3 regions of the Oceanobacter sp. ABM4_470 genome follow, and region 1 is predicted to be linked to each of the others. Evidence: predicted binding sites of a transcription regulator. Region 1 holds the regulator's gene; each other region holds the start of a gene.
What was found. Region 1 encodes PhoB, which activates phosphate uptake and scavenging genes when phosphate is short. Its sites were predicted from a motif close to TGTCATANNNNTGTCANA; they were not measured.

Region 1 (10,148 bases):
AAACCGGTGGGCTCCTATCTGCTGCTGTGGCCTACCTTTTGGGCCTTGTGGATTGCCGCTGAAGGGGTGCCAACGCTGGCCAACCTGATTATTTTCACGCTGGGCGTGTTCCTGATGCGCTCCGCCGGCTGTGTGATCAACGACTACGCCGACCGTGAAATAGACCGCCACGTCAAACGCACCAAAGACCGGCCACTGACCCAGGGCCGACTGACTGAAAAACAGGCGCTGATCGGCTTTGCTGTACTCTGTCTGACGTCGTTTGTACTGGTGTTGTTCACCAACAGCCTGACCATCTGGCTGTCATTTGGTGGCGTGGCGCTGGCGGCCCTGTATCCGTTTATGAAACGTCACACCTACCTGCCACAGGTGTTTCTGGGAGCGGCATTTTCGTGGGCGATTCCGATGGCGTTTGCCGCCGAAGCCAATCAACTGACCACCATCTGCTGGTTAATCTTTATTGCCAAACTGAGCTGGACGGTGGGCTACGACACCATCTATGCCATGGTCGACCGTGATGACGACTTGAAGATTGGCGTTAAAAGCACCGCCATCCTGTTTGGCGACATGGATGTGACGATTATCGCCACCCTCTACGCCGTGGCGCACTTATGCCTGTTTTCCGTTGGCAGCCAACTGCAACTACACTGGAGCTACTGGCTTTGCTGGCTGGCCGCTGGCGGCTTCATGGCCTGGCAAATCATCAACATCCGCAGCCGCGATCGCATGGGCTGTTTCCGTCAGTTTCGACTGGCGCATTGGTATGGCGTGATGATGTTGGCAGGATTGATTGCGGGCTATGCCCTGCGCTAAGCCCGGGCTTTGGCCAGGCCGCCCGCGAATGGCGCTGTCGACCGGCTTTTGACGAGTCGCTGACAATGTCACACCGCTGTAACACAAGGCCAGTGTAATACAAGCCGCCTATTAATATTGTGTGACAATTTTGTGACGAGCAACCTATGACTAAAGCTGGCAAAAGCGTCTTGATCGTAGACGATGAAGCACCGATTCGTGAAATGATCGCCGTGGCCCTTGAAATGGCCGGTTACGAATGCATGGAAGCGGCTAACGCTCAGGAAGCCCATGCACAAATTATCGACCGCAAACCCGACCTGATTCTGCTCGACTGGATGCTGCCTGGCACCAGCGGAGTAGAATTTGCCCGTCGTCTGAAGCGTGAAGATCGCACCGCCGAGTTGCCGATCATCATGCTGACCGCCAAAGGCGAGGAAGACAACAAGGTTCAGGGGCTGGAAGCCGGTGCCGACGATTACATCACCAAACCTTTCTCCCCTCGTGAACTGGTTGCGCGCCTGAAAGCCGTACTTCGCCGTTCAACCCCACAGGGTATCGAAGAACCGATTGAAGTCAGCGGCCTGCTGCTGGACCCGGTTTGCCACCGCGTGACCTCGTTCGACAAGCCGCTCGACATCGGCCCGACCGAATACCGCCTGTTGCAATTCTTTATGACCCACCAGGAACGTGCCTATTCACGTGCACAGTTGCTTGATCAGGTCTGGGGCGGTAACGTTTACGTCGAAGAGCGCACCGTGGATGTTCATATTCGTCGACTGCGCAAGGCGCTGGGTGAAGCCCATGAACATATGATTCAAACCGTTCGTGGCACCGGCTATCGTTTCTCTACAAAAGTTGCCTGATATTCAATGAATCCAATTTGGCGCAGGGAGTTGCGTCGCGTGTTTTACCTGTTGGTAATGGGCGTGGCGCTGGGTTACTACCTCGACAACCCCTTCATCGGCATTTGCGCCGTACTGGCTGGCTATATTGGCTGGCACTGGTTACAGCTCTACCGCCTTAACCAATGGCTTGAAGATGGACAAAGCTCCTTATTGCCCCGAACCCTCGGGATCTGGGGCTCCGTCTTTACCCAGACCCAGCGTTTGCAGCAACGCAGCATTAAAAACCAGCAGCAACTGCAAGGCGTGATCAACCGTATTCAGGACTCTACGGCGGCCTTAAAAGACGCCGTGATGATGGTCGACTCCACCGGGGCGCTGGAATTCTGGAATCAGGCCGCTGAAGGCTATCTGGGCTTGCGCCATCCGGTCGACCTCGGCCAGCCGATCACCAACCTGATCCGTACGCCGGAATTCAAATCCTACTTTGAACAAGCCGACTACCGCGAACCGCTGGTGATCAAATCGCCGGTAAACCCGCAACTGTCGTTGCAGTTCAACATCACCCTGTTTGGCCGCCGTGACCGCTTGATTCTGGTACACGACATCACCCGCCTGAAACAGCTGGAACAAATGCGCAAGGACTTCGTTGCCAACGTCAGCCACGAACTGCGCACCCCACTGACGGTGATTTCCGGCTATGTCGAAACCATGCAAATGGGCGCCGACATGCTGCCTCCGCGCTGGGCCCGCATGCTGCAACAGATGAACAGCCAGAGTCACCGTATGGGCAACCTGATCAAGGATTTGCTGATGCTGTCGCAGCTGGAAACCAGCCAGGCCAAGGATGAACAAAGCATCGACGTCGAAGCCATGCTGCAATCGATCGAAACCGATGCCCGAGCGCTCAGCAATGGTCGCCATCAGGTCAATCTGGTGCATGCCGACAAGCAGCGCTTGACCGGCAACTACAACGAGATTCGCAGTGCCTTCTCAAATCTGGTGTTCAACGCGGTGAAATACACCCCGGACGGTGGCTCCATCAACATTGAATGGCGCCAAACCCGACATGGCGGCTGTATGAGCGTAAAAGACAACGGTATTGGCATTGCCGCACACCACGTGCCGCGCCTGACCGAACGTTTTTACCGCGCCGACCCCAGCCGTAGCATTGAAACCGGCGGTACCGGTCTTGGACTGGCCATCGTCAAACACGTGCTGCTGCACCACCAGGGCGAGCTGAAGATCGAAAGTGAGGAAGGCAAAGGCAGTACCTTCAGCTGTGTGTTCCCGCTGAAGCGTATGACCGACGGCGTCGCTGACGCGACTAGCGACAACGAGCAATAAAGCGCGACAGGGCGTCCATTTTTTCGGGGTCGTCATCGACAATCCGGATGCGGATCTGAATGGTTTCGGCATCCGGATGCGGCTCCTGTGCTTGCAACATCCGCACAAAGCCGTTAATCCGTGCAATCACCTCTTGCTGGTCATCGGTGATATCAATCACCACCTGTTCCAACAACCCCGGCACCTCACCGCTGCGCTTGAAGACCCCCAGCAGCTCAATCAGGTTCATGTCCTTGATCACCAGCTTGGCTTCGCCACCGGACGCAAACCGCACCACTGCAAGTCCCATCGCCTTGCCACCACCCTTGGGCTTTTTCTCTGCCGCCGCAGCCGGTTGTCCGGCCAGCAGCGGCGACCCGGCAGCAGGCTGAGCCTTGGCAGGCGCTGAAGGTTTAGCCGGGCTGGCACTACCGCCCATCAAGACCGACGCACCGCCCATGTCCCCGGCAACCTTCTGTTCAGAGGTTTTCACCGGCCGTACTTTCAGGTGCCGAAACACCATCCGGGTCAGCTTGTCGACGAAAGCATCGCGGGTAAATGGCTTGCCGATGTAATCCGACACCCCCGCTTCCACCGCCTTGACCACATGATCCTTGTCGCCCCGGCTGGTGATCATCATAAACGGCGTTTTTTCGTGCTGGCTTTGCGAACGCATCCATTGCAGCACTTCCAGCCCCGACATTTCAGGCATCTCCCAGTCGCACAGCACCACATCCACCTTGTGGCTATTGAGCATGGCCACCGCTTTCTTGCCATTAATGGCTTCCACCAACTGGCAATTCGGGTAGGTTTGCTTGACGGCTTTTTTCACCAGATCGCGAATAAACGCCGCATCATCTACCAACAGAAAGGTTAACTCGGCCATGCCTTGTGCTCCGCACCAGAAAACGCAGGTCCCCCTGCCTGATTCCTCAGCGTAGACGAGGTTGACGCTGCTCGCGCTCCATCTGCCACATGGTGGCACCAATGACCGCCGCCGGTGGCACCAGACAATTGAGTACCGGCACAGCCATCAGCAAGGATACCGATGCACCAAAGCCATAGGCCGTCCAACGCGTCTCGGCAACAATCTTGCGGCTGCTGCGGAAATCTTTCTGATGGTTATCGAGGGTGTAGTCACTGTATTGCAACGACATCACCCAGCTACCAAAGGCAAACCAGACAAACGGCATCACCGGAATCAGCAACGGCAGCAACAAGGGAATCACAAACAGCAGCAGATAGCGCGGCATGTAATAGGCCATTTTCACCAGTTCGCGGCCAAGCGTACGGGGAATCAGGCTGGCCAGACTCTCCTCCGGCGCGACAATGCCGTAACGCTCTTCAATCTTGCCCGCCAGCAAGCCGTAAAACGGGCTCGCCAGCAGCAACAAAATGGCCGAAAAGAAGTAGCCCGACACCATCACCGACAGCAACACCGCAACCGGCACAATCAACCACGCCAGCCAGGCCCACCAGCCTTCGTGCAGCCAGTCCATGCCGGTGACATAACCCACCGCCCAATACACCCCGGCGGTCAGAATCACCAGGTTCATCAGAATAGGCAGCCATACATAACGGCGAATGCCCGGTTCATTCAGCAGCGCAAAGCCTTTCAGCAGATACCCTGCCCCACTTACGAGGTTGTCTTTCATTTCCAGTCCGTGCAACAAATTGACAGTTTTTATACAATGCGCGCCCCATTGCGCAAGAGACACACCCACCATGACGCCTGATCGTCTTGACCGAGTGGTATCCACCCTCAATCGTCGGCAACCCGACCTCACCGTGATTACCGACGAAGTCTACAAGTCCCACAACCAGGCGGCCATTGCCCGTACCTGCGATGCCTTCGCAGTACAGGACCTTCACGTGGTGTGGCCAAGCCGTGGCAGTGGTGATTTCCGCATGAGCAACGCCACCGCAGCAGGCTCCGGCAGCTGGGTAACGGTCAACACCCACGACAACATCGAAAGTGCCATCACCGGCTTGCAGCAACAGGGCTTCCGCGTGTGCGCTGCGCACCTGACCGACCGTGCGACCGACTTCCGCGACTACGATTTCACCCAGCCAACGGCGCTGCTTATGGGCACCGAAAAGGAAGGCGTCAGCGATACCGCCGCCGAACTGGCCGACGAACACCTGATCATTCCGATGTACGGTATGGTACAGTCGTTTAACGTTTCCGTCGCAGCGGCTATTATCCTTCATGAAGCCAGCCGTCAGCGGGAAGCCGCCGGCATGTTCGACCAGCGCCGCATGAGCGACGAGCGTTTCGAGCAGCTGCTGTTTGAATGGTGCCAGCCTTCGGCCACCAAACTGTGTCACAAGTACAAATTGCCGTATCCGGCACTGCGTGAAGACGGCGAAATCGCCGATCCACAGGCATTTTCACAACTGATCAATGAACAGGCGCACAGCCGCTGATTACCGCCATTTTCTGTTGTAGCGACATTGCCCATAAAGCTTGTGCGATATATCGCACAAGCTCGTGCGACATACCGAATTCCTCCCTCCAGACTATCCACAAAATCCAACGAAGAAATATCCAAGCCTTTGTTTTTAAAGGTTTTTTATAAATCACCCAAGCCTTGGATTCCCAATTGTCGGGTTTGGTTCACATAACGAAAGTTCTTCCTTTGCTACATTTCTATCCGCAGGCAGCACTTGATCAGGACGATCACCAGACAGCAGGACGTTGATCTGGTTGTAACGGACGACATTACTCAGGATGAGTGAGACGGATCTCAACACGGAGTGTTTGCAGGACAAGGTCTGGATGACCTCGACGATTCAGGATGAATCGGCATGGAAAGCAGGACAAGGTCTGGACGACCTCAACGATTCAGGATGAATCGGGCACGGACAGCAGGACGCCTCGGGATGAGGTTATGGAACACGGATGATTATGCTGGGATGGCATCGCAAGGATTTGCGCAGGGAAGATTGGCCAGGATGCTTACCAGGACGGTAAAGGGACAATCAGCGATGGATTCGCGCAGGGATGACCAACACGATGGATTGTGGCAAGGATGAACGTGGAATCATGGAAAGTTCCAGGGTGCTGTGGCGGCCGGTACAGGATGTACTGCCGCCCATTTAACACCTGACACTCGGCGTTCAGGCACGCCTTACTCTTCTTTTTTACGCCCCAAAACACGCACGCTCAATACATCAAGTGAAACCAATCTACGCTCGCGCGCACTTGCCGTGGTGTTTGGCCGTGTTGTCTTGTGATGTAGCACCAAACGTTATGCCCGGCTCAGCTTTTGCGATGGAATCGCTCGGCCATTAACCCCAGCGCTGTAAACGCCACCACGACTGAAACGCCGTAGTATTGCGCTGACACACTCATCAGCAATGTTGCCAGCACCGGCACCACCCAAACAGTGATCGCCCCATAGCCGAACGTACACAGCGCGATAAAGACAGCCACCCGAACCACCATCCAGTGTTTCCTGACCGCACGACGCACCATGCCGTTAATCGTATCGCCAAAGATCACCAGCAAAGTGGCAACCAGGGCCAATGCAATATCGTGATTGTAGGGTCTGATCCAACCCGAAAGACTGACAAGAAGATCCATTCTGATTCCACAACTGCGGTAGCCAACAAGTGGTCGTTCAGGGCGAACGTCCGTTTCAGAATGAAGAATAGCAGGCATAAAAAAACCCGCGTAAACGCGGGTTTTTTAATATGGTGCCGGCACCAAGAGTCGAACTCGGGACCTACTGATTACAAGTCAGTTGCTCTACCGACTGAGCTATACCGGCTAAGTGGGCGTGAATATTACTGATGAGATTTCACTGCGTCAACAGAAAAATCTCGTAATATTCTGAAAAACCGAAGTTTTTTTATTCGCCGCTGTGGTCCTGTTCGTCCTGCTGGGCACGCTCTTCCATCTCGCTGATGGAGCTGTGACGAACGTCTGCACCACTGACCACGTAGATCACCTGCTCGGAGATGTTACGGGCGTGGTCACCAATACGTTCTACCGCACGCAGAATCCAGAGGATGTTGATCGCCTGGGAAATGGAACGTGGATCTTCCATCATGTAGGTGATCAGCTCGCGCAGGGCCGCGGAGTACTGCTGGTCAACCAGCTTGTCGTTACGTACCACGTCCAGTGCACCTTGCACGTCACAACGGGCAAAGGCGTTCAGCGCACCAGAGATCATTTTGCAGACCTCGGCACCCATGTAACGAATGGACTGCTGGGAGAAGCCATTGGCGGCGTTGCCACCGACTTCACGAGCATGTACGGCAATTTTGCTGGCTTCGTCACCAATACGTTCAAGGTCACGTACCACGCGGGATACGGCCAGAACCATACGCAGGTCGGAGGCTGCAGGCTGACGGCGCACCAGAATCTGGGTGCATTCGCGGTCAATCTCAACTTCCATCTGATCCACCTCGTCTTCACGACGAATGATGTCGTCGGCAGGCGTTGAATCGCCAGACGTGATGGCCTCGATGGCATTGGCAACCTGACGTTCAACCAGGCCGCCCATTTCCATCATCTGGCTGCGGATGGCTTCAAGGTCAGCGTTGAACTGACCTGAAATGTGTTGGTTAAAACCAATCTCCATGGAGGAACCTGAGTTAGGCACTGAAATGCTCCTTTAGCCGAATCGGCCGGTAATATAGGCTTCGGTCAGGGCGTGCTGTGGCGTGGTGAAGACCATGTCGGTCGGATTCACTTCGATCAGCTGACCCAGATGGAAGTAGGCTGTACGTTGGGAAACACGAGCTGCCTGCTGCATCGAGTGCGTTACGATGGCAATCGTGTAGTTCTCACGCAGTTCGTCAATCAGTTCTTCAATCTTAGCAGTTGCAATCGGGTCCAGTGCGGAACACGGTTCATCCATCAGGATCACTTCCGGGTCTACCGCAATGGTACGGGCGATACACAGACGCTGCTGCTGACCACCTGACAGACCGGTACCCGGCGCGTGCAGACGGTCTTTCACCTCGTTCCACAGACCAGCGCGCTGCAAGCTGCGCTCCACCACTTCGTCCAGCTCGTCACGGTGGTTTACCAGACCGTGGATGCGTGGACCATAGGCGATGTTGTCATAAATGGATTTCGGGAACGGGTTTGGCTTCTGGAATACCATGCCAACCCGCGCACGCAAAGGTACAACATCCACCTTTGGAGCATAGATATTTTCGTCGTCCAGCAGAATGTCGCCAGTGATGTTGCAGATATCAATGGTGTCATTCATGCGGTTGAGGCAGCGCAGGAAGGTCGACTTGCCGCAACCGGAAGGGCCAATCAATGCAATCACTTCGTTGGCGCCGATGTCCAGACTGACGTCGAAGATGGCCTGTTTTTCCCCATAGAACACGCATACGTCACGTGCTTTCAGCTTGGGATTGTCGCAGAACGGTTCGCCATCGGTTTTGTGGTTTTCAATGATGCTCATAACTAAATCCTGAGAAAAAACTTACCAACGACGCTCAAGACGGCGACGCAGCATTACGGCTACTGTATTCATCGCGATCAGGAAGCCCAGCAGCACAATGATGGCGCCTGATGTACGTTCGGTGAAAGCGGCTTCCGGGCTGTCTGACCAGAGGAAAATCTGAACAGGCAGAACCGTCGCCGGGTCGGTAATGAAGCCAGGTACGTCCACCACGAAGGCAATCATACCAATCATCAAAAGCGGTGCAGTCTCACCCAGAGCCTGCGCCATACCAATGATGGTACCGGTCAACATGCCCGGCAGTGCCAGTGGCAGTACGTGGTGGAACACCACCTGCATTTTTGAGGCACCCAGACCAAAGGCGGCTTCACGAATCGACGGTGGTACTGCCTTGATGGCAGCACGACCGGAAATAATGATGGTTGGCAACGTCATCAGGGTCAGTACCAGACCACCCACCAGCGGCGTGGAACGGGCAACACCAAAAATGTTGATGAAGATCGCCAGGCCCAGCAAACCAAAGGTGATACTCGGCACCGCCGCAAGGTTGTTGATGTTGATTTCAACGATTTCGGTGATGCGGTTCTTCGGTGCAAACTCCTCCAGGTAAATGGCGGCGGCCACACCAATCGGGAACGACAGCAGGAAAGTCACCAGCAAGGTCAGCAAGGTACCTTTGATGGCGCCATGCACACCGGCCAGTTCTGGCTCACGGGAATCACCGTTGGTGAAGAAGCTGGTGTTGAAGCGGGTTTCCAGACGACCGGATTCGACCCACTGCATGGCCCACTGGTACTGAACATCGCTCAGGCGACCCTGAATGCCCTGTGGGTAGTCATGCTTGAACCACTGGTCGACTTCGTCGTCCATGATCAGGTCAACCTTGATGGTGTCGCCAATCAGATCCGGGTTGCCGAGTACCAGCCCCTGCAATTGCCAGTGTGCGCCAACGCTGACCATGCTGTACAGGTCACGACGCTGACTGCGCTTGGTGACGTTCATTTCGTCACGCAGCTGCTGCTTGATCAGACCCTCGTAGTTACCGTTCATCAGCTCTTTTTCAGACGACTGACGAGTCAGACCCAAATAGTCCTTGTCGAGGTGCACTTCGGTGTGCAGCACGGTCTGGGCGAAGGCTGAGGTGCCTTTCGACAGAATGTTGCCAAACAGCACCACCAGGCACAGCAGACCAAATGCGATAGACAGCATACCGTAGGTGCGGAAGCGGGACTCCGCACGACGGCGGCGTCCCATACTGCGCTCAACTTTGGCGCGAGTTGTCATGGTTTGATTAGTCATATTGTTCCCGATACTTCTGTACCACTTTCAGTGCGACATAGTTCAGCGTCAGGGTCACCAGGAACAGAACCAGTCCCAGTGCAAACGCGGCCAACGTCTTGGCGGAGTCGAATTCCTGGTCACCGACCAGCAGGGTCACGATCTGTACCGTCACCGTGGTCACGCTTTCCAGCGGGTTAGCGGTCAGGTTGGCTGCCAGACCAGCGGCCATGGCGACGATCATGGTTTCACCAATAGCGCGGGACACCGCCAGCATCACAGCGCCGACAATACCCGGCAGGGCCGCTGGCAAAACCACCTGACGTACGGTTTCGCTGCGAGTCGCACCCAAACCATAGCTGCCGTCACGCAAGGACTGTGGCACCGCATTGATCACATCGTCAGACAGCGACGATACGAACGGAATAATCATCACACCCATCACCAGACCAGCAGCAAGGGCGCTTTCAGAGGAAACGGT
Region 2 (10,148 bases), 2.9 Mb from region 1:
CGCCAATCAGTGCCATTTTGTTACCCCAGCAAACGCGCGAAGAATAGTTGAATCTGGCCCATCAGACGGCCAAAGAAACCGGCTTCCTCAACTGCATTCACAGCAATCAGAGGACGCTCGGCAATCAGTTCGCCGTCTTTCTTGACGGCCAGAGTGCCAATGGTTTCGCCAGCAGCAATCGGGGCTTCCAGATATTCATTGGTTTGCAGCTCGACACTCAGGTCACCGACCGTGCCGCGCGGGATTGTCAGGAACAAATCTTCCTGCAAGCCCAACTGAACCTGATCCTGCTCACCCAACCAAACCTTGCGCTGCTCCAGCACATCGCTGGCGCTGTAGAGCTTGTGGGTCTGGTAATAACGGAAACCGTACGCCAGCAGCTTTTGGGTTTCCTGCGCTCGCGCAGCGTCGCTACGGGTACCCATCACTACCGCAATCAGGCGCATGTCGTCACGCACAGCGGACGCCGCCAGACAGAAACCGGCAGCATCGGTATGGCCGGTTTTCAGACCATCTACCGACGGGTCACGCCACAGCAGCTTGTTGCGGTTTGGCTGACGAATGTCGTTGTATTCAAAGTACTTCTCGGAATACAGGCCGTAGTAATCCGGGTGATCGTTAATGATGTGCAACGCCAGCGTGGCAATATCATGGGCCGTGGAGTAGTGATCATCCGCAGGCCAACCAGTGGCGTTAACAAAATGACTGTTGGTCATGCCCATTTGCTGGGCGTACTGGTTCATCCATTCGGCGAAGGCGTCTTCCGAGCCAGCGAAGTATTCCGCTACGGCTACCGACGCATCGTTGCCGGACTGAATGATAATGCCGCGCAGCAAATCGATCAGCGGCACTTCGGTGCCCTCGCGCACGAACATCTTGGAACCGCCCTTACGCCACGCCTTGACACTGATTGGCACCAGCGTGTCGTCTGTGACATTGCCCTGCTCCAACTCGTGAGCCGCAATGTAACTGGTCAGCATCTTGGTCAGACTGGCTGGCGGCAGCTTCTCGTCGGCATTATGCTCGACCAGAATATCGCCACTCTGAGCGTCCATCAGAATATAGGCCTTGGCATCCAGATCAGGAGCACTTGGCACAATCACAGCTGCCGAAGAACAGGCAGCACCAAACATCAAAATCAAACTGGCAAATAAACGCATCGCTTTGAACATGTTACCGGTTGAATGAAAGCCGGGCATTGTAGCACCGGCTGTGGAATATTGCAGCGGCCGCTCTGCTGCGCCATCGGCATAATTCATAACGATCGAGCCGCCACGAATGACAAAATGCATGTCGCCGCTGTAACAGAATGGTCACGCAACCGTAATATTGGTAATTGAGAGCTCGTAACGGCCAGCAAGCCAGCACCACCGACAGATGACTCGTGAGCCAGAAAGACCCGCAGTCACACAACTGTCACGGGATACGGCTGATTGCTCAACCTAGACTCGCCCCAATTACAACCTTGAACCTGAACCCAAATAGGACCGGAAGTTCCATGCAACGATTTGTCATCCGTAACCTTCGCCGGCTGATCGCAGGCTCATTGGCAGCAGGTAGTCTGATTACTCTGCCTGCCCATGCCGTTGGCGGCTACGCCACCCCGGATTATCAGCAAGGTGAAGCCTGGCTGGCCAATCGACTCGCCATGCCAGCCCCGGCTACCCGCGCCCGCAACCTGATTCTGTTTCTTGGCGACGGCATGAGCGTCACCACACTGACGGCAGCGCGGATTCTTGAAGGCCAACAGCAAGGCATGTCCGGCGAAGAAAACTTTCTGTCGTTTGAGCGTTTCCCTTATTCAGCACTGGTCAAAACCTACAACACCAACCAGCAAACGCCCGACTCCGCTGGCACCATGAGCGCCATCGTCACCGGCGTTAAAACCCGCGCGGGCATGCTCAGCATAGGCCCCGAACAACTGCGCGCCAGCTGCGATGGCCAACAAGCCCACGAGCTGACCACCCTATTGGAATACGCCAGCCAACAGGGCATGGCCACCGGGGTAGTTACCAGTGCCCGACTGACCCACGCCACGCCTGCGGCCACCTATGCCCACACCTCAGAACGCGACTGGGAAGCCAACAGCGACCTCTCAGAAGAAGCCCTGGCCAATGGTTGTGAAGACATTGCCAGCCAGCTGATCAGCCGTGGTTTCGCCCACGGCCTCGACCTCGCCCTCGGTGGTGGTCGCCGTAATTTTGTGCTGGAGGCCACTGGTGGCGTGCGCACCGATCAGGATTTAACCAGCCAATTCACCCGGCAGTATCCCGATGGCCAATATCTGGCGAGCCGAAATGACCTGTTCCATATGTCCGCCCGAACCCCGATTCTGGGCCTGTTCGCCGACAGCCACATGGCTTATGAGAACGACCGTGATGACAGCCAGCCGTCGCTGCAGGAAATGACCTTTGCAGCGTTGCAGGTATTACAGCAACAGACTCGCGGCAGTGATCAGGGCTATGTGCTGATTATTGAAGGCGCACGGATTGACCACGCCCACCACGCCGGCAATGCCTATCGTGCCCTGACCGACGCCATTGAAATGGCCAGGGCGGTCGACTTTGCCGACCGCATGACCAACGACGCTGACACACTGATTGTGGTGACCGCCGACCACAGCCATACCTTGTCGTTTGCGGGCTACCCCGACCGTGGCAACAACATTCTCGGGTTAGCGAAGTACAAGGGCGTCAGCACCAAAGCCGACGACGGCGCCCCTTACACCACCCTGGGTTACGCCAACGGCATGGGGGCCAGCACCTTGCCGCCACAACAAACCACCACAGATACGCCGCGCCAGCTGGGAAGAATCCCCTGGCACAACGACATTAACTGCAGCCATCCAAACTTCTACCAGGCAGCACTGGGTCAACGCAGCAGCGAAACCCACGGCAGCGACGATGTTGCCCTGCACGCCAAAGGGCCAGGCAGCCAATGGTTCCGTGGCCTGCTGGAACAAAACACCATTTTTCATCTGACCAGCCGCGCGCTGAACCTGACCACTCAAATGCCGGTAGCGGCCCAGTCCGGGGAGAACCTGTAACATGACGTATTTATTCCCCCACTCATTGCGTCGCCCTCAGGGTCAGAGAAACAGCACCCTGACGGCGGCACTGATGGCCTGCACCGTTGCCCTGCTAAGCGGCTGTGCCTCCACAGGACCGGATCAAGGCTCAGCGCAGCGCACTGACAACACGCCATTAATGTCCGGGCTCACCCAGGTTGCCAGCCCAACCAGCACCGGAGAGTGGTATCACAATGGCCAGCAACAGGCCGACCGTCGCCAGCAGCAGGCCGCCAACACAGGCATGGCCAAAAATGTTGTACTGGTGATCGGCGACGGCATGGGGATCACATCTCTGACGTCAGGTCGAATCTACAGCGGCCAACAGCTCGGACTGGATGGCGAGGAATACCACCTGAGCTTTGAAAGCCTGCCTTACTCGGCGTTGGTCAAAACCTACAACACCGACCTGCAAACCCCGGATTCCGCCGGCACCATGACCGCCATTATGACTGGCACCAAAACCCGCGCCGGCGTCATCGCGATCAATGCCGACGCCGAGCGCAGCAACTGCGTCAGTAGCCGCGGCACCGAGCTGCACACCCTGTTCAACGACGCCCGACAGGCAGGCAAAGCCACCGGCGTGGTCACCACTACCCGCCTGACCCATGCCACCCCGGCGGTCACTTATGCGCACAGCCCGGAACGCAACTGGGAAGCCGATAGCCTGCTACCGGAAGACGCCATCGCCAATGGCTGTCGGGACATTGCCGCGCAGCTGATCAGCAGCGACCTCGACATCGCGCTGGGTGGCGGCCTTGGCATGTTTGTGCCGGAAGCCGATGGCGGCGTTCGCGCCGACGGTCGCCACCTTGCCAACGAGTGGCAACAGCAGGCGGACCATCATTACGTAAGCACCCGCCAACAACTTCTGGAGGCCGACCTGAGTGACGGCGAATGGCTCGGGCTGTTTGCCGAATCGCACCTGCCCTACGTTGAAGAACGGGACGATAGCGTGCCGAGCCTGACCGACATGACCAAGGCCGCGGTAAAGCGTCTTTCGAACAACCCGCAAGGGTTCAGCCTGGTGATCGAGGCAGGCCGTATTGACCACGCCCACCACGCTGGCAATGGTTATCGCGCCCTGAAAGAAACCGAAGAGCTGCACCAGACGGTCGACTGGCTGATCAACAACCTGGACCTCAGCAACACCCTGCTACTGGTCACCGCGGATCACAGCCATACCCTCACGTTGGCGGGTTACCCGACCCGGGGCAACCCCATTAACGGGGTGGTGAAAACCAACAACGAACACGGTCAACCACTGTCAGAGCCGAGCCGACTGGAAGATGGCCAGACCTACACCTCGATGAACTACCGCAACGGCCCAGGTGCTGTCAGTGTGCCGCGGCCGGACATCACCGAGCAGGAAGCCCTGTCGAAAGATTACCTGCAACAGGCGTTAGTGCCGCTGGAGTCTGAAACCCATGGCGGTGAAGACGTTGCCGTGTATGCCGTTGGCCCATTCGCACACCTGCTAGGTGGCACCATGGAGCAACACTGGATTTACCACCTGATGCGTTACGCCATCACCGCTGAAGCACCAGAGAACTGATAGAACAAAGCCCTCACAGAAAGGGCTCCAATTGGCACTTCGCGCCAGCCCGGTCATACCGCGCTGGCGTTTTTTATGGCAGAGAGATTATTAGAGGATCAGATCAATCCAAAACATCGGGTGGTCGCAGTGAGAAACTGCGGCCCGGATGCAAGGAAATATAAGAGGTAGCCGCCGTCTGGCGGAAGCTTTGGCGCAACCGAAAATCCGGATCAACGCGCCGAATACAAAGCGTCAACCGCACCGTCAGCCAACGGTAGTCATCCTGATTAGCGGCATGAATAATGACCGACGCGCCGTTTTCAACCACGGCTTCACACACTGGCTGTAGTTCGGTTTGGATAGTAGCCCGACGCTCGCCAATGGCATCCTGAGGCAAGGTAAAACGCGCAAAAGCCGGTGAATTATCCTGCTTGCGGTTGCGAAACTGGCGATGAATGCCATCGTCCAGCAGGGCCAGATCGACCAGTTCCAGATCAGGCGCAAACGTATCGGCACTCTCTTGCCTGTCGACGAGTGCTTCAGACGCTTGAGAAGAGATCGGAGGGGAGATCAGAGGAGAAATAACAGCGGGCATCGGCAAACCGTCTTCAGCCAACATCGCACTCTCAGTCGCACGACGTTCAGGCAAACCTGCGCCAAGCGCCAGACTTGTCGTTACAGCAGGCTCGGCTGCGCCTGCATAGTCGGCCCACTGCGTCCGCTGATCCACCCGTCGTTGAAGCTCCGCAAGGCCGGGCTGCAATGGTGTCATTTGCCATACCTGATCCAGAATCTGCTGCACCTGACGTTGCTGACCGGCATCAAACGCCTGTTCGGCAGCAGCCATGGAACGCCCTGCCCACTGATACGCCAGCGGCAGTATGCTCCAGTCTTCAGGCCAACGCTGGCGGACCTCCTGCATGGCGTACAACAGTCGGCTACGATCCGTATCAGATAGTTCAGGCGCACTTAAACGCTGGCGAATCGCCGCCAGAGCAGCGGTCAGCTCGGGAGCCAGCTCTTGACGGGGCACTTTATCTTCACTGCTTTCGCTCTCTGTTTCCGACGCAAAGGCCGCCTCTGAGACAACCACAACGTTCGACACGGCCGAACCGGCATGCTCGTCCGCGGCATGCAACAGAGGTGCTATCATGGCCAGCAGCACACCCCACAAAAACATGACCCACAACAACATGGCCCACGAAGTAACCAGCCCCAGTGGAGCCATCCGGATACAAGACGTCATAAAAGAGGAAAGATTGATCCCATGTTACTGCGTATTGGCACCATCGCGTTTACCTTGCCAGTCGTGCTGCTACTGATTGTTTACAGTATCGACCTTAATCACATCACCGACTGCGAGCAAATGGGGCTAACCTATTCCCCCGCCAGCGGCCAGTGTGAATCTGGCGACATACAACTAACCAGCTATTACAGCCGCCACACTCTGTTGATTAACCTGTCGATGCTGGTGGCCACAGTGGGAACATTTGCCATGATCTGGGGAATGGTTCTGAAAGGGATGACCCGTTCCCAGGACACTCACTGAGCTTTTGCACTCTAGACTATTCCCAGCAGAGCCACTCAGGCACAGCACTTTTTGAACTTGGCGCCAGAACCGCACGGACAGACATCGTTGCGCCCGGGTTGCAGCCTGAGCCACTGCGGCTGGCCATCCAGGTACTTCCAGCCGTCCGCTTGCTTCACAAACCGAGACTGCTCAATCAGCTGGTGCCAGCCATCTTCCGCCTGAAAAGTCGCCGCGAAGGTCACCTGGCCTTCATCACCAGACTCCGATGCCTGCTGAACCTGCAATTGAGTCCAGCGCGTGCCCGCTTCGGTGAACGGGCCTTGCGGACAGGTATCCGGGTGCCAGCTCTGCTGAATGTAGTCATCCAGCCCCAGCGCGAATGCACTGAAGCGTGAACGCATCAAAGCCTCTGGCGATTCCGCCGGCGTACCATTGTGTAACCGCTGACAGCAAGCCGCGTAGCCTTGTTGGCTACCGCAAGGACACAACACTGTCATTGCATTTGCCCGCGCACAGCACCCAGCAATCGGGTCACCGCCTGATCCAGTTTTGAACTCTGCTTGCCTGACGTGAACACCGACATCATGCGGTCACGCATGCCAGGCAGGCTCATCATGTCGGCCACCAGCGCGTTGAATACGTCGTCGCCACCGGCGTTGGAAGCCAGCACTTCGAGAAAGTCGAGCAACAGATCACCGCTCAAATCAGCCCAACAACGGCTGGAAATCGCCGCCAGCACTTCCACCTGCACCGCTTGCGGATGGCGCAAGATTGCCGCCAGCAACAAATGCCGTTGCTCCAGATTCTGGCTGTGCGACAGCGCCCGCGCGAAGGCCGCCAGGTCATTGGCCGTAGCTCCGGCCTTGATCACCGCCGCCAAACGATCATTCACCGCCGTCGTCACATCCTGAGCCGCAGCAATGTTCTCCATAAAGCCCAGCACCACGTTTAATGGCACGGTCGGCAGGTATGGAATGGCACGGGCAAGCAATGCTTCGTTGTTGTCCTTGTCGTGATTAGCAACCACTTCAGCCAGACCTTGCAGGCCCAGCTGCTGCCAGTTTTCCCAGCCTATATCACCCGCCAGGTAAGCCCGTGTGGTGTCGTAGAAGCGGCTGCTCTCAGCACCCAATTGGCGCCCGGCCAAAGCGTGGAAAAACGCCATCCGGTTGCCATCCGGTTTGAAGCTAAACGGTGCCTCACCTTCGCCCTTGTCGGCTTCCGGGCTGGCCATACGCTGGGCAATGTAGCGAACAAAGCCATCACGGGCCTGAGCGTCCAGCAAGCCTTGCTCATCAAGAGGCAGTTTCAAAAACCAGATGGCGTGTTGGCCCGGTTCGTTCGGGTGCCAGCTCAGCAAGCCCAACCATGCGTGCTTCAAATAAGGCGACGGGTACGGGCGCTTTTGCTGCTCGATATCGTCGAACAGTCCCGCATCCAATGACTGGATACGACGACCCATATCGAAAATACACAAGTTGGCGCCACGCTGGCGAACCAGTTCTGAAATGGTCACAGAAAGCCTCGTCAAACCCTGAATGGAAAGCGGCGCAGTGTAGCAGATGCGATAGCCACTGACTGCACCGTGCATTTCAACCGGCCGGGCTGCGGGTTACCATGGCCGCCCCAAGAGGATTTTCTGGAGCAAGATATGATCGTCAGTATTGCCGCACTGTTGGCCGGTTTTCTGCTGGGAGGCGCGTTGGTGAGCTTCTGGCTGAGTCAGAAATGGAAACAACAAGTGGCAGCGGCCGAACAAAGCCTGAAAGAAATCGCCGAGCAACACAAAGCCGAGCAACAGCAAAGCAAGGAGTTGCAACAACAGGTAGCTGACCTCACCTGGCAACTGAACGAAGCCAACAAAACCAACCGCTACCTGCAAAGTCGTCTGGACGGTAACGCCCAAAACGACAACTGATCAGAATGCCGCCGATTGCAACGACGCCCGTTTTTGCTTGGCCATTCGGGTGATCAGTCGGCGCGCCAGATCGGCCGACTTTTCGCCCGGATTGCTGGTCACTGTCGCGGTCATCAACGACAACTCGCCAATGCCTGGCCATTCAGTTTCGCCCAGATGACGCCGAATCCGCTCCATCAGCACAATCGCGCCGTCTTCGGGACAATCCGGCAACATCAGCACAAACAGGTCGTCTCGCTGGCGAAATACTTCGTCACCGGCACGCACATCATCTTGCAAAGCTCTGACAAACGCGGGCCACAACCGCGAGAACAGCCGCACATTGGTCTGACTCTTGAGCTGCTCGTAATCGTCAACCTGAAAGCCAATCAGCGACAGCTGCTTGCCGTTGTAACCGCTGCGCAAGAGCTCCTGCTGTACCATCGGTTCCAACTGCCGCTCGGTATAAGCCAGCGATTCCCAATCCTTCAACGCCAGCGCATTGAGAGACGCATCCCGCATTCGCACCATCACTGCATAACACGCCACCGAACCGGTAATCATGGCGTACTGAGCGGTGCCTTGTAATGCCAGCAAAGGGTCAACCGACAGCAGCCCTATCAGCAAGACCAGAGCGCACAAACCGGCCGCAAACACATGGGCGACTTTTTCTCGCAAGCAAAAATACCCCACCAACGGCGGCATCAGAATCTGGTGCCACACCAACTGCGGATACTGTGGCAACAAGCACAAGGCACCGGCGGCACAGATCACCAACGCAGGCAGCACCACGGAATCGTTGTGGGATTTATGCTTACGCCACCACAGCAGCAGCGCCGCCAGCAACAGCACCGGTATCAACACCATTTGCCACAACACCTTGTCGTAGCGACCCAGCATAAAGTCCTCGAAGGTGTTCCAGCTGTACACCAGCACCATGAATACCAACACACTGCAACGCAGCAACGGCTGCTGGCGGTGTCGTTCAGCGACTGAAATCATTCACCGCCTCCTCAATCCGAGCCAACAGTGATTCCTGATCGTCATCCGGCTGGTAATGCAAGGCCACCATCGGCAGCTCGTCCGGATTGCCCAGTACCGGCGCCATGCGGGTTTCGATCATTTGCATATCGAGGCTTTTGCCATGAGGCATCAGCACCACAAAATCTTCGGAATCCAGCTTGTAGACCTTGTGAAACGGCAGCGCGTACTGACGCAGGGCATCAGCAATATCACAAAGGTGCTGCTCCAATACTTCCCGCCCCTGGGTTTTCCACGGCTGCGGAATCACCACCACCGCCAGCAGCAGACGGCTGGTTTGACGGTCGGCACGAGGAATTTCCTTGGCCAGATCCTCAATCAACTGACGCTCGGTGTAAGCCCCGGTTTGCGGGTCCTGACCCAGTTGCGCCAGCATGTGTGCTTCGCCCCGGTCGTTGAGCCAGCCAAAACACAGCGCAGTTGCAGCACTGACCAGATAAGTCGTCAGAATCTGACCTCGAGCGCCCAGATCCCCCATCAGCACCAACACCGAAAACAGCGCCGAAAACACCGCAATGGCCATCGCCGCATGCGCCCAGCGCACAGCAAACACCAAATAGAAAGGCAGCCAATAGGCAGCATGAACCCCTAACAGGTCTTCCATAACGCCAGATATGGTCCAACCCGCCAGCGCAATCACCACCAGCCATTCCGGCCAACTGCTGTCGAACGGGCGGTCGCGCCATAAAAGAAAACCGCCATAGGCGGCCAGCAACGCTGCCAGCCCACCAAGACTGATGGAGTCCAGCGTGCTGGTTTGCAGATAGTCGACCAGCGCCAGCACCGACAGCGCTGCGGCCATTAATAAACAGTAGGTTGCCACCAGCCGGATCGACTGATGCCTGAGAAAATAGGGATTATGCTTGCCTGTGAGCATACGCTCGCTGTCCTTGGTTACCCGTTTGATCGCCCGTTCTATTAACAGACAACGGCCGGATCTGATGTTGAATTCCACCTTCGGGGTGGCCTGAAATCCGCCGCGGATTTGCACGTGCACTGCGCGTTACCTGTCGCCGCCCCTCATGTATACTAGTCCACTTTTGTATCCGCGACTCAACGCGATTTTGACCGATCA
Region 3 (10,148 bases), 1.4 Mb from region 1:
TCACTACGACTCTGACCTGGAGCAGGTTGAACAGGTGACGCTGGAAGTTGCCAGAGCCATTTTAAAAGACATCGAAGGTGGTCAGTCGGAGTTTGAGCCGATGGTGATGTACCACACCTTTGGCGACTCCAGCATCAATTTCACCGTGGTGCTACGGGCTCTGGAATACGCCGACAGCTTTGTACTGAAATCAGAATTTGTGAAAAAACTGCACCGTCGTTACGGCGAAGAGGGCATCACCATTCCGTATCCAATTCGGGCACTGAACCTTTCTCAGGAGCAGGTGGACATCGACACCTTGATGCTGTCCCGTAAGCCTTCAGCCGCTGTGGCAGAGTCTGAGTCCGGTCCCGAAACAAAGCCCGGGCCAATACCAGAGTCAAAATCAGAGCCAAAACCCGAAGCCCTGAGCGACCGTCAGAAGCAGGCAATGGCGTATGCCAGTCAGCAACAGGATGTGGCCACAGAAAACGGTAATTCAGATGGGGAGAGTAGTGTTGATGGCAGTAGCTCGAATGGCCGTTAGGGGGTAGAGCTTAAGCCACACGGCAGACACAAAAACGCCCGCAAGATTGCGGGCGTTTTTGTCTGTTTCAGCAGACTCTGAAACCGGCTCTGTTACTTCTTGAACAGCTTTTGCAGTTCTTGCAGAGCCACAGGCCAGTATTCACGCAAGCTGGCAAATTCACGATCCAGCACTTCCATGTACTCATCGACATGTTCCACTGCATCGTGTTGTTCTGTCTGCTCGATACGAGCCAGACGATCTTTCAAATCAACCAAGCGGGCTTCCAGATTGGCGATCTTGTTTTCCAGTTCAGCTTTGCTTTCGTACATGGACCTACTCCTTACAGACCCAGCGCCTGACTGCCGCCAATCAGCACCAGTGGGGCGATGAAGAACACCAGCAGAATGTAGCCGCCTGCGTACAGCTTGTTTTCAACCGCAGCGTCAGCCAGTTTTTCTGCAGCGAACAATGGAATATTACGCAAGAACGGGATGCTGTAAATAAATACCACAGACATCAGGTTAAAGGTCAGGTGCACCAGGGCCACTTGAAGAGCGAATACTGCATTGGGGCCGGTTACTGCTGTGGCGGCCAGCAAGGCCGTTACCGTGGTACCAATATTGGCGCCCAGGGTGAACGGGAAGATTTGACGCAGGGTGAACACACCGCTGCCGGCCAACGGCACGATCAGGCTGGTGGTGGTGGAGCTGGACTGAACCAGAACAGTAATCAGGGTGCCGGATGCAATGCCGGAAACCGGGCCACGACCAACGGCAGAGTGAAGGATTTCTTTCGCTTTCCCCACCAGCAGGGCTTTCAGCAGCTTGCCGATCAGGGTGATGACGACAAAGATCAGGGCGATGCCCAGAACCACCATGACGATACCGCCGGCGGTGTCGCCCATCAGCGATTCGGAGTGGCCTTTAATAAAGCTTACCGGTGGCTTAACCAGTGGCTTGATGAAGTTCAGACCTTTCATCGACATGGAGTCAGCGCCTACCAGCATGGAGGATACCGACGCACCGATTTTTTCGAGGAAGCCGAACATGATTTCCAGCGGCAGGAAGATCATCACCGCCAGCAGGTTGAAGAAGTCATGCACGGTGGCCGCAGAGAAGGCGCGGCGGAATTCAGCACCCTGACGCACGTGGCCCAGGCTCACAATGGTGTTAGTGATGGTGGTGCCAATGTTGGCGCCCATGATCATCGGAATGGCAATTTGTACCGGCAGGCCACCGGCAACCAGGCCAACAATGATCGAAGTAACCGTACTGGACGATTGAATCAGGGCAGTAGCAACAGTACCGACAATCAAGCCAGTCAACGGGTTGCTGGCAAACTCAAACAATTCCTTGGCATGGTCGCCAGACGCCAATTTAAAGCCACTACCAATGGTAGATACGGCGACCAGCAGCAAATACACCAGGCCGGCAATTTTCAGCCAGTTGATCCAGTTCGCCTTGGGTGTTTGCTCAACAGCGACGGACGCTGCAGTTGCTGTAGTTTCATTCATAACGAAATTACTCGTAGATTGAAGGTCTGAAATAAAGTGCGCGGATGGTCTCCGAGAAATATTACAGTTTTGTTACAGCGACAGCTTTGACTGTCATAAAGTCTTCATAAAACTGAAATATTTCAATTTTGGCTCTAATTTGAGCTTTTGTGATGAAGATCTCATCGGCAGCGCGATGGTACATAAACGTTGCCAAAACTGACAGTTCAGTTTCTTGTCATCACTCAAACCATTGCTAATGAGCCGCGCTCTATTTTATTTCCAAACTGGAATATGAGTGTTTCTGTTGAAGGGTGATGCTTTTATACTGTGTGGCGACACCTGATCAGCAACACCCACTTATCACTCGGACTCTGCTATGGCTCGCTTTACCGGTACTGACGACTACATCGCCACTCCTGAACTTCAAATGGCTGTGAATGCCGCCATCACTTTGCAAAAACCACTGTTGCTTAAAGGCGAGCCTGGCACGGGCAAAACCATGCTGGCAGAGCAGTTGGCCAATGCGCTGGATACCGACCTGATTCAGTGGCACATCAAAAGCACCACCCGCGCTCACCAGGGCCTGTATGAATACGATGCGGTATCACGCCTGCGAGACTCTCAATTGGGTGTGGAAGGCGTAAATGACATCAGCAATTATATCAATAAGGGCAAACTCTGGCAGGCCTTTGAAGCTGATAAGCCGGTGGTACTGCTGATTGATGAAATTGACAAGGCCGACATCGAGTTCCCCAACGACCTGTTGCTGGAGCTCGACAAGATGGAGTTCTTTGTTTACGAAACCAGCGAACGGGTGGTGGCCAAGCATCGTCCCATCATTCTGATTACCAGTAACAATGAAAAAGAGTTGCCGGATGCTTTCCTGCGTCGTTGCTTCTTCCATTACATCGATTTTCCGGACCGCGATACCCTGCAAAAAATCGTCGACGTGCATTTCGATAACATCAAGCAGGAACTGGTCAGTGCCGCGCTGGAGGTCTTCTTCGATCTTCGCAAGGTGCCCGGCCTGAAGAAAAAGCCATCCACCTCGGAAATGATTGACTGGCTGAAACTGCTGATGGCCGATGACATTGGTCTGGACGCCTTGCAGGGTAAAAAGGGCACCGATGCCATTCCACCGTTACATGGCGCTCTGATCAAAAATGAACAAGACGTTATGCTGCTGGAAAAACTGGCCTTTATGAGTCGCCGTCGCGGTTAACGCCAGGGCCTGTTGCTATGTTGATTGATTTCTTTCAAATCGTTCGTGCTGCCGGTGTGCCGGTTTCTATCCGGGAATATCTGGATCTGATCAATGCCCTCAAGCACAACCTGGCGTTCGCGGATCAGGAACAGTTTTATCAGTTAACCCGGGTGTGTCTGGTCAAGGATGAGAAATACTTCGACCGTTTTGACCGTGCGTTCGCCGCTTACTTTGCTGGCCTTGAAAGCTGGCAGGGCAAGTTGGAAGAGCTGAACCTGCCGGAAGACTGGCTACGCAAGGAAGTAGAGAAGATTCTGTCGGAGGCTGAAAAAGCCGAGATTGAAGGATTGGGCAGCCTTGAGAAAATCATGGAAGCCTTGCGCGAGCGGCTGGAAAACCAGACCAAGCGCCATCAGGGCGGCAGCAAGAATATTGGTACCGGAGGCACTTCACCCTTTGGGGCCCATGGCTACAATCCCGAAGGCATTCGTATTGAACAGGGTCATAGCCGCCATAAAAAGGCGGTGAAGGTGTGGGAACAGCGCAATTACCGCAACCTCGACGACAACGTCGAATTGGGCATTCGTAATATCAAGGTGGCGCTGCGGCGTTTGCGGCAGTTTGCCCGTCAGGGTGCTGCGGATCAGCTCGACCTGGATGACACCATTCGCTCAACCGCCCGCAATGCCGGATATCTGGATTTGAAGCTGGTGCCTGAGCGCCATAATGCCGTCAAGGTGCTGTTGTTTTTCGACATTGGCGGTTCGATGGATGAACACGTCAAAGCCTGTGAAGAGCTGTTCTCGGCTGCACGGGCGGAGTTCAAGCACATGGAGTGCTTCTACTTTCATAATTGCTTGTACGAGTTTGTCTGGAAGGACAACCACCGCCGCTATCAGGAACGCCTCAACACCTGGGACGTGCTGCATAAATACGGCCCCGATTACAAAATCATCTTTGTGGGGGATGCCACCATGGCGCCCTACGAAGTGACTCATATTGGCGGCAGTGTCGAGCACTACAACGAGGAGGCGGGTGCCGTGTGGTTGCAGCGCGTGACCGACCAGTTCCCCCACGTCGCCTGGCTGAACCCGACACCGCACCATTGGTGGGGGCCGGGAGGGTCATTGGGTATGATTCGCCAGCTGATGGAAGACCGTATGTATCCGCTGACGGTCGACGGCCTTACCCAGGCCATTCGTGAGTTGCAGCGCTAGGGACCCTCTGAATAACTCTGCACAGCTCTGCACAGCTCTGCGCGAGTCCAGCTGGTTGTCAGAACAAGGCGGCGAATGCAGCGGAATGACGAGTCCTTTCCAAGTTCGCCAACACCGTTCTGGCGGCCAGCAGGACGCGCCCTGCGGGGATGACAGGGCATTGCTGACTCTGTGTCGCTGATTTTTGACTTGACCCGCCAGGCCTGCAAATCAGCTTCGTGATTCAGCTTCGCCTTGTCATCCAGAGCGGGCACCGAGTTATTCAGAGGGTCCCCAGAAATCTTTGAATAACCCACTGCGTTTGTGAGAAAACGCTGCCGCTTTGTCATTTTCATTGGGCGCGACACATGCTGTCAGATTGCTTTGACGTCATTGTCAGATGCCTGGCCGATTAAAAACAGTCAGTCATTAATTCTGAAACAGTTCACGGTTCCTGTGGTCGCAACTGGATAGTATCGAATTGTCCGTGCCTTTTGGGGACATCTATTTAATCCTGCACGGCTCTGCGCGAGTGTTGCCGTTGTTCAGTGCAAGGCGACGAACGCAGTGGAATGACGTACCTGTCCGGCCGAGTCTTTCCAAGTTCGTCAACACAGTACTGGGCAGCGGCAACCCGCCGCGCCCTGCGGGGGCTGCCGGATGATCTCGACTCTGTGTCGCCGACTTTTGACTTGACCCGTCAGGCCTGCAAGTCGGCTTCGTGATTCGAAACCACCCGGTAGCCCAGAGTGAGCACCGGATTAAATAGATGTCCCCTTTTAAGGCAATCTCTACCCGTTTGCAGCGGCGATGCAAGTGATGTCAGGAGGTGACCGATGGAATTGATGCAAATGAGTCAGGAAGAAGTTTTCAAGCTGACGTGCCAGGCGCTCGCCCGTGAGTTGCGGCAAGTGCACGAGGTTCTCGATGTGGTGCATGGCCCGCTGGAGCAGCAGCTGCATCAGCTGGACCATGAATTCGAAGAGATTCTGCACGACACCGAAAGCCATGTGCCTCATTGGCAAAAAGCCAACGCCAAGGCGCAGCAGACACGCGCTCGGTTGAACGATCTGGCGCACCAGTTGAACTGAAGCAGTCGGCTGCTCATTTCAACAGCCAAAGAAAAACAAAAGGCGCAACAGAGAACTGTTGCGCCTTTTGTTTTTAGGGGCGGTTTTTAGACTGATCGGTTTTCGGCGTGATTCGTTTTCAGCCGTAGATCAGATCACTTGGCGTCAGTTTTACGCTGGGCTTCCTTGAAAGCCTTCTTTTCCGCCCGACGTTTCTGAATCACGTCCTGCAAGTCGTTACCCAGGTGGTCTTCGCCACGCTCCCGTGCCAATTGCATTTGCTGTTCGCGCTGACGGAAACGCTCGCGCTGCTCTTCGGAGTATTCGTCGATGCAATGATGGCAGCTGATGCCCTGAACGTAGTGCTCGGACTGCTTGTCTTCTTCGGTAATCGGGCGACGACAGGCGTGGCACTGGTCGTACTCGCCTTTTTCCAACTTGTGGTTAACGGTCACCCGGTTGTCAAACACAAAGCATTCGCCTTCCCACAGGGTTTCTTCTTCCGGCACTTCTTCCAAGTATTTAAGAATGCCGCCCTCGAGGTGGTAGACCTCGTCGAAGCCCTGTTCCTTCAGGTACGCGGTGGATTTTTCACAACGGATACCGCCGGTACAGAACATGGCGACTTTCTTGTTCTTCTGCGGATCGAGGTTTTCCTTCACGTACTGTGGAAACTCACGGAAGGTTTTGGTGTTCGGGTCGATGGCGCCCTTGAACGTGCCAATGCCCACTTCGTAATCGTTGCGGGTATCCACCAGTACCACATCCGGGTCTGAAATCAGCGCGTTCCAGTCTTTTGGCTTAACGTAAGTGCCCACGACACGCTTTGGATCAATGCCTTCCACGCCCATGGTGACGATCTCTTTCTTCAGCTTGACCTTGGTGCGGTAGAACGGCTGTTCGTCGTCGTAGGATTCCTTGTAGCCGATATCGGCCAAACGCTCATCCTTGCGCAAGTAGCCCAGCAAACCGTCGATGCCTGCGCGGGTGCCGGCAACGGTGCCATTGATGCCTTCGTTGGCCAGCAGCAAGGTGCCTTTAACGTCGAGCGCCAGCATGGTATCCAGCAGTGGTTGGCGCAGCGCTTCAAAGTTGTCCAGCGTGACAAATTTGTACATGGCGCAAACAACAATTTGCTCGCCCTGTGCAGCAGACGGATTAGCGGTGTTCTGAGTCATATTTCCTCGCTTTCCCGGAACGTAAAACCGGTGCGTTTGATCGTGGGGGTTAAGAGGGCGCGGAGTATACAAAAACCACTGTAAAACCCCAAACCGGAGCTCATCGCCGAAAAATACAGAGCAATAAGAGACTACTACCGGTTGCAGCAGGCAGAGAGAGGAGAGTAAGGGCTAAAGGGGGAAGGTGGTGAAAGCAGCGAAAGTGGGCAAAGCGGGTACGGATAGAGCAGAGAACAGTAGCGCCAACGCACCGGTTGATACGTTGGCCCACTGGTCAGAATACGTTGATCAGAACTCACAGTTATTGTTGTTCAACACGTACTGCGGCAGTTCATCTTCGGCCGGAATGGGCGTTGGTACGCCCTCGTCATCGATGGATACAAATTTGAACAGGGCTTCGGTCACTTTTTCACGGTGACCAATACGGCCACGACGGACCCAGGCTTCCACATGAATTTGCATCGAGGTGCGGCCGACCTGGGCAACTTCGGTGTAGACCCCCAGAATGTCACCCACTTTAACCGCGCGAATGAAGCTCATGCTGTCGACTGCCACGGTGACAACTCGGCCTTGGGCGCGTTGGCCGGCGCAAATCCCGGCAGCAATGTCCATTTGGGACAGTACCCAGCCACCGAAAATATCTCCGGCCGGGTTGGTATCGCTGGGCATGGCAATGGTGCGGGTGGTCAGACGGCCGCGGGTGGTTTCGTTCATAGATTTTCTCGGTCTGGTTGCTCTCGGTGAGATCGCTCTCAGTGTGCTCAAGATAGATCGCCGGATATTGGTTTCCGGTTGAGTGCGACAGTAGCGGGGAAAACCGGCCTGTCGCGTTTGGCGCAATATAACCCAAACTTTCGGGGCCAGCTATCGGAACGGCTGTTCAGTCAGGGGCGTTTCAATGTCTGATGGAAACCCGGGTGCCGTTCAGGAGTTCCAGAAATCGCGGTTGCGCAGCCGAAAACCGTGGCTGTCGCACTCGTAATGCACCAGCTCCAGTCCCTGCGGGGTGATGGCTTTGGTTGGCAAACCGGGCAATTGGGACAGCGGCTCGCGCATCACCGATGCCGGGGTTTTGTCGGCCAAAAAGCGCGACACCGTGACGTGGCTGCCCCATGGCATGGCGCTGCGAACACTGCGTTTGTTGGCACTCGATACCAACTGATCGGCCAGCTGCCAAAAATGCTGGTTGGCTTTGCTGGCAGCAATCAGAGTGTTGCTGTTGTAGAGCCATTCGGTGAAGGAAATCTGGATTCTCTCGGTGAGAGATTGGCCAAGGGCAAGCCCTTCTTCAAAAAACCAGCTGCTGAATTGCAGCTCGGCTCTGCTTGCTTCGTGATCGGTTAAATCGTGCAGCTTGGGGCCGACGGCAATCGTCGTGTACAGCGCCTCGGGGGCGTAGGTCAGGGCGGGGATGGTGCTTGAGACGGCCAGGCTGGCCTGGTGCAATCGTTCTGTTAGCTCCGGCGGGTATTTCAACACCACCAGCATACCGGCTTCGAACGGCCGATCGGCACCGGTTAACTGCAACTCCTGCTGCGCCATGGGGTGCTTGAATGCGTTCAGATAAATACTCTGCTGTTTTTCAAACAATGTATCCAGACTGCTGTGCATACCTGTCCCTCGCGCTGATCTCGTCCTGAGTGGAGTGGTCGTCGTTTTATATTCAATGTTCGACCTTGGTCGAATAAATCATCGGGCGTGATGGTACTTTTGTACAGACTTAAAAAGCATCAACCTGCATAAAAATTGGCCTGAATCACAACATAACGACCGTAAGGAAATGACAAATCTGTCAGTGGCGGATGGATTGAGGTGGATTGGCAGGTTGATTGGATAGTAGCTGCGAATCAGCCGCTACTGAGCTGACTAACAGTCATCGCCAATCGCAGAGTATTCTGGCCATCAGACTGTTAAACTCGTCACATTCCGCTTGGGGGACTGATCTGAATAACGCTGCGCGAGCAGCGGGATATTCGGGCTGGTCCCGGTGTTATTGCAATGCCCACTGGGCTCAGGGACGGCATGATCAAGTTTTACCACTCCAACGACCTCGATGTTCTGAAAAGCATTTTGTTGTCTTTGATGAAGCACAATCCTCCGTCGCCGTTCGAGCAGGAAGCGATACTGGTGCAGAGTCAGGGTATGGCTCACTGGCTTAAGCTGAACATCGCCGATGGTCTAGGGGTGTCGGCTCAAGTCGATTTTCCACTGCCGTTCAGCTTTGTCTGGAAAGTGTTCAACCAGCTTCGCCCGGATTTGCCGGAGCGCTCTCATTTCGACAAGCCGTTCATGACCTGGAAGCTCATGACCTTGTTGCCTGAATTGATTGAAGCCGCCCGCGATAACCCGGATCACCCGTGTGCGGCCATCGCCCACTACCTCGATGACGATCCGCAAGGACTGCGCTGTTTTCAGTTGTCACAAACCATTGCCGACGTGTTCGACCAATATCTGGTTTATCGCCCCGACTGGTTGCTGGCGTGGGAGAACCAGCAAGACGAGATTGAGGGCGCCGACATCTCCTTGCACCCGTGGCAGCCAGTGGTGTGGCGGGCGCTGGTGGAGCGCAGTCGTGAGCTGGGACACAGCCTTGATCACCGTGCTCGCTTGATGGAACAACTGGCCGATTTGGTCAGGCAGCACCCGGAGCGCCTGAAAGGTTTGCCCAAGCGTTTGTTTGTGTTTGGTATTGCCGCGCTGCCAGGCAGTTACTGGCAAGTACTGAACGCCATTTCCGAACGCATTGAAGTGCATTTTTTCCTCTTGAACCCGTGCCGTAACTTCTGGGGCGACATTGTCGATGACAAACGCCGGGCGCGGATTTTGCGGCAGTCGCCAGAGTCTGCCGCTTACCTGGAGCGGGGTAATCCTTTGCTGGCCAGTTGGGGGCAGCTCGGACGGGACTTTCTGACCATGGTGCACGACACCGAACTGGAACTCGACGTTGAAGCCTGGGTAGACCCTCAACCGCAGTCCCGACGTAACCTGCTGCAACACCTGCAAGCCGATATTCTTGAACTGCAAGACCGCCAGCAGTTGGCCTTTACCGAGCAAGCGTTAGAGGGCAGTGACTTCAAACAAACGGTGGAAGCCAGCGACGACAGCATTCGTATTGTTTCGGCCCACAGCCCGCTGCGGGAAGTGCAGCGCTTGCAGGATCAGCTACTGAATTGGCTGGCCGATGACCCGACCTTGCAGCCCCGCGACATCGTTGTGATGGTGCCGGATATTGATGCCTACGCACCCTACATTGATGCCGTATTTGCCAGCGCCGACGTCAGTCGAAAAGCCAATAGCCTTTATATTCCGTGGGCCATTGCCGACCAGTCGCTGGTGGCAGAAAACCCGTTGCTGGATACCTTTTTGGCCTTGTTGGCGCTGCCAGACAGCCGCATGACGGTGACCGAAGTACAGGACTGGCTGGAAGTACCAGCCATTCGTTTGCAATTTGGCATTGCTGAATCCGACCTCGACACCATCAAGGAATGGCTGCAGCG

Region 2: ACXADJ_RS02020 (alkaline phosphatase) is a predicted target of PhoB. The motif match lies at 1,404-1,421, and genes of this name have one in related genera.
Region 3: ACXADJ_RS08350 (Na/Pi symporter) is a predicted target of PhoB. The motif match lies at 2,081-2,098, and genes of this name have one in related genera.

Annotation. Positions count from the first base shown of each region.
Region 1 is NZ_JBSWTR010000001.1:3,346,368-3,356,515, forward strand. Features, by position in the region: gene ubiA (4-hydroxybenzoate octaprenyltransferase) at 1-813, shown strand, start outside; gene phoB (phosphate regulon transcriptional regulator PhoB) at 960-1,658, shown strand; gene phoR (phosphate regulon sensor histidine kinase PhoR) at 1,665-2,984, shown strand; gene ACXADJ_RS14755 (response regulator) at 2,965-3,849, opposite strand; gene cysZ (sulfate transporter CysZ) at 3,896-4,618, opposite strand; gene trmH (tRNA (guanosine(18)-2'-O)-methyltransferase TrmH) at 4,689-5,390, shown strand; gene ACXADJ_RS14770 (hypothetical protein) at 5,695-5,817, shown strand; gene ACXADJ_RS14775 (DUF3392 domain-containing protein) at 6,226-6,549, opposite strand; tRNA gene ACXADJ_RS14780 (tRNA-Thr) at 6,661-6,736, opposite strand; gene phoU (phosphate signaling complex protein PhoU) at 6,818-7,573, opposite strand; gene pstB (phosphate ABC transporter ATP-binding protein PstB) at 7,586-8,389, opposite strand; gene pstA (phosphate ABC transporter permease PstA) at 8,411-9,688, opposite strand; gene pstC (phosphate ABC transporter permease subunit PstC) at 9,681-10,148, opposite strand, start outside.
Region 2 is NZ_JBSWTR010000001.1:445,601-455,748, reverse strand. Features, by position in the region: gene ACXADJ_RS02030 (YbeD family protein) at 1-16, opposite strand, end outside; gene ACXADJ_RS02025 (D-alanyl-D-alanine carboxypeptidase family protein) at 21-1,160, opposite strand; gene ACXADJ_RS02020 (alkaline phosphatase) at 1,499-3,046, shown strand; gene ACXADJ_RS02015 (alkaline phosphatase) at 3,048-4,622, shown strand; gene ACXADJ_RS02010 (hypothetical protein) at 4,726-5,850, opposite strand; gene ACXADJ_RS02005 (hypothetical protein) at 5,872-6,153, shown strand; gene ACXADJ_RS02000 (YchJ family protein) at 6,189-6,632, opposite strand; gene ACXADJ_RS01995 (DUF3549 family protein) at 6,629-7,651, opposite strand; gene ACXADJ_RS01990 (hypothetical protein) at 7,787-8,053, shown strand; gene ACXADJ_RS01985 (GGDEF domain-containing protein) at 8,054-9,034, opposite strand; gene ACXADJ_RS01980 (GGDEF domain-containing protein) at 9,018-10,070, opposite strand.
Region 3 is NZ_JBSWTR010000001.1:1,907,718-1,917,865, reverse strand. Features, by position in the region: gene ACXADJ_RS08360 (mechanosensitive ion channel family protein) at 1-526, shown strand, start outside; gene ACXADJ_RS08355 (hypothetical protein) at 619-837, opposite strand; gene ACXADJ_RS08350 (Na/Pi symporter) at 849-2,021, opposite strand; gene ACXADJ_RS08345 (AAA family ATPase) at 2,380-3,225, shown strand; gene ACXADJ_RS08340 (vWA domain-containing protein) at 3,243-4,424, shown strand; gene ACXADJ_RS08335 (hypothetical protein) at 5,240-5,494, shown strand; gene trhO (oxygen-dependent tRNA uridine(34) hydroxylase TrhO) at 5,629-6,651, opposite strand; gene ACXADJ_RS08325 (acyl-CoA thioesterase) at 6,940-7,365, opposite strand; gene ACXADJ_RS08320 (hypothetical protein) at 7,576-8,262, opposite strand; gene recC (exodeoxyribonuclease V subunit gamma) at 8,674-10,148, shown strand, end outside.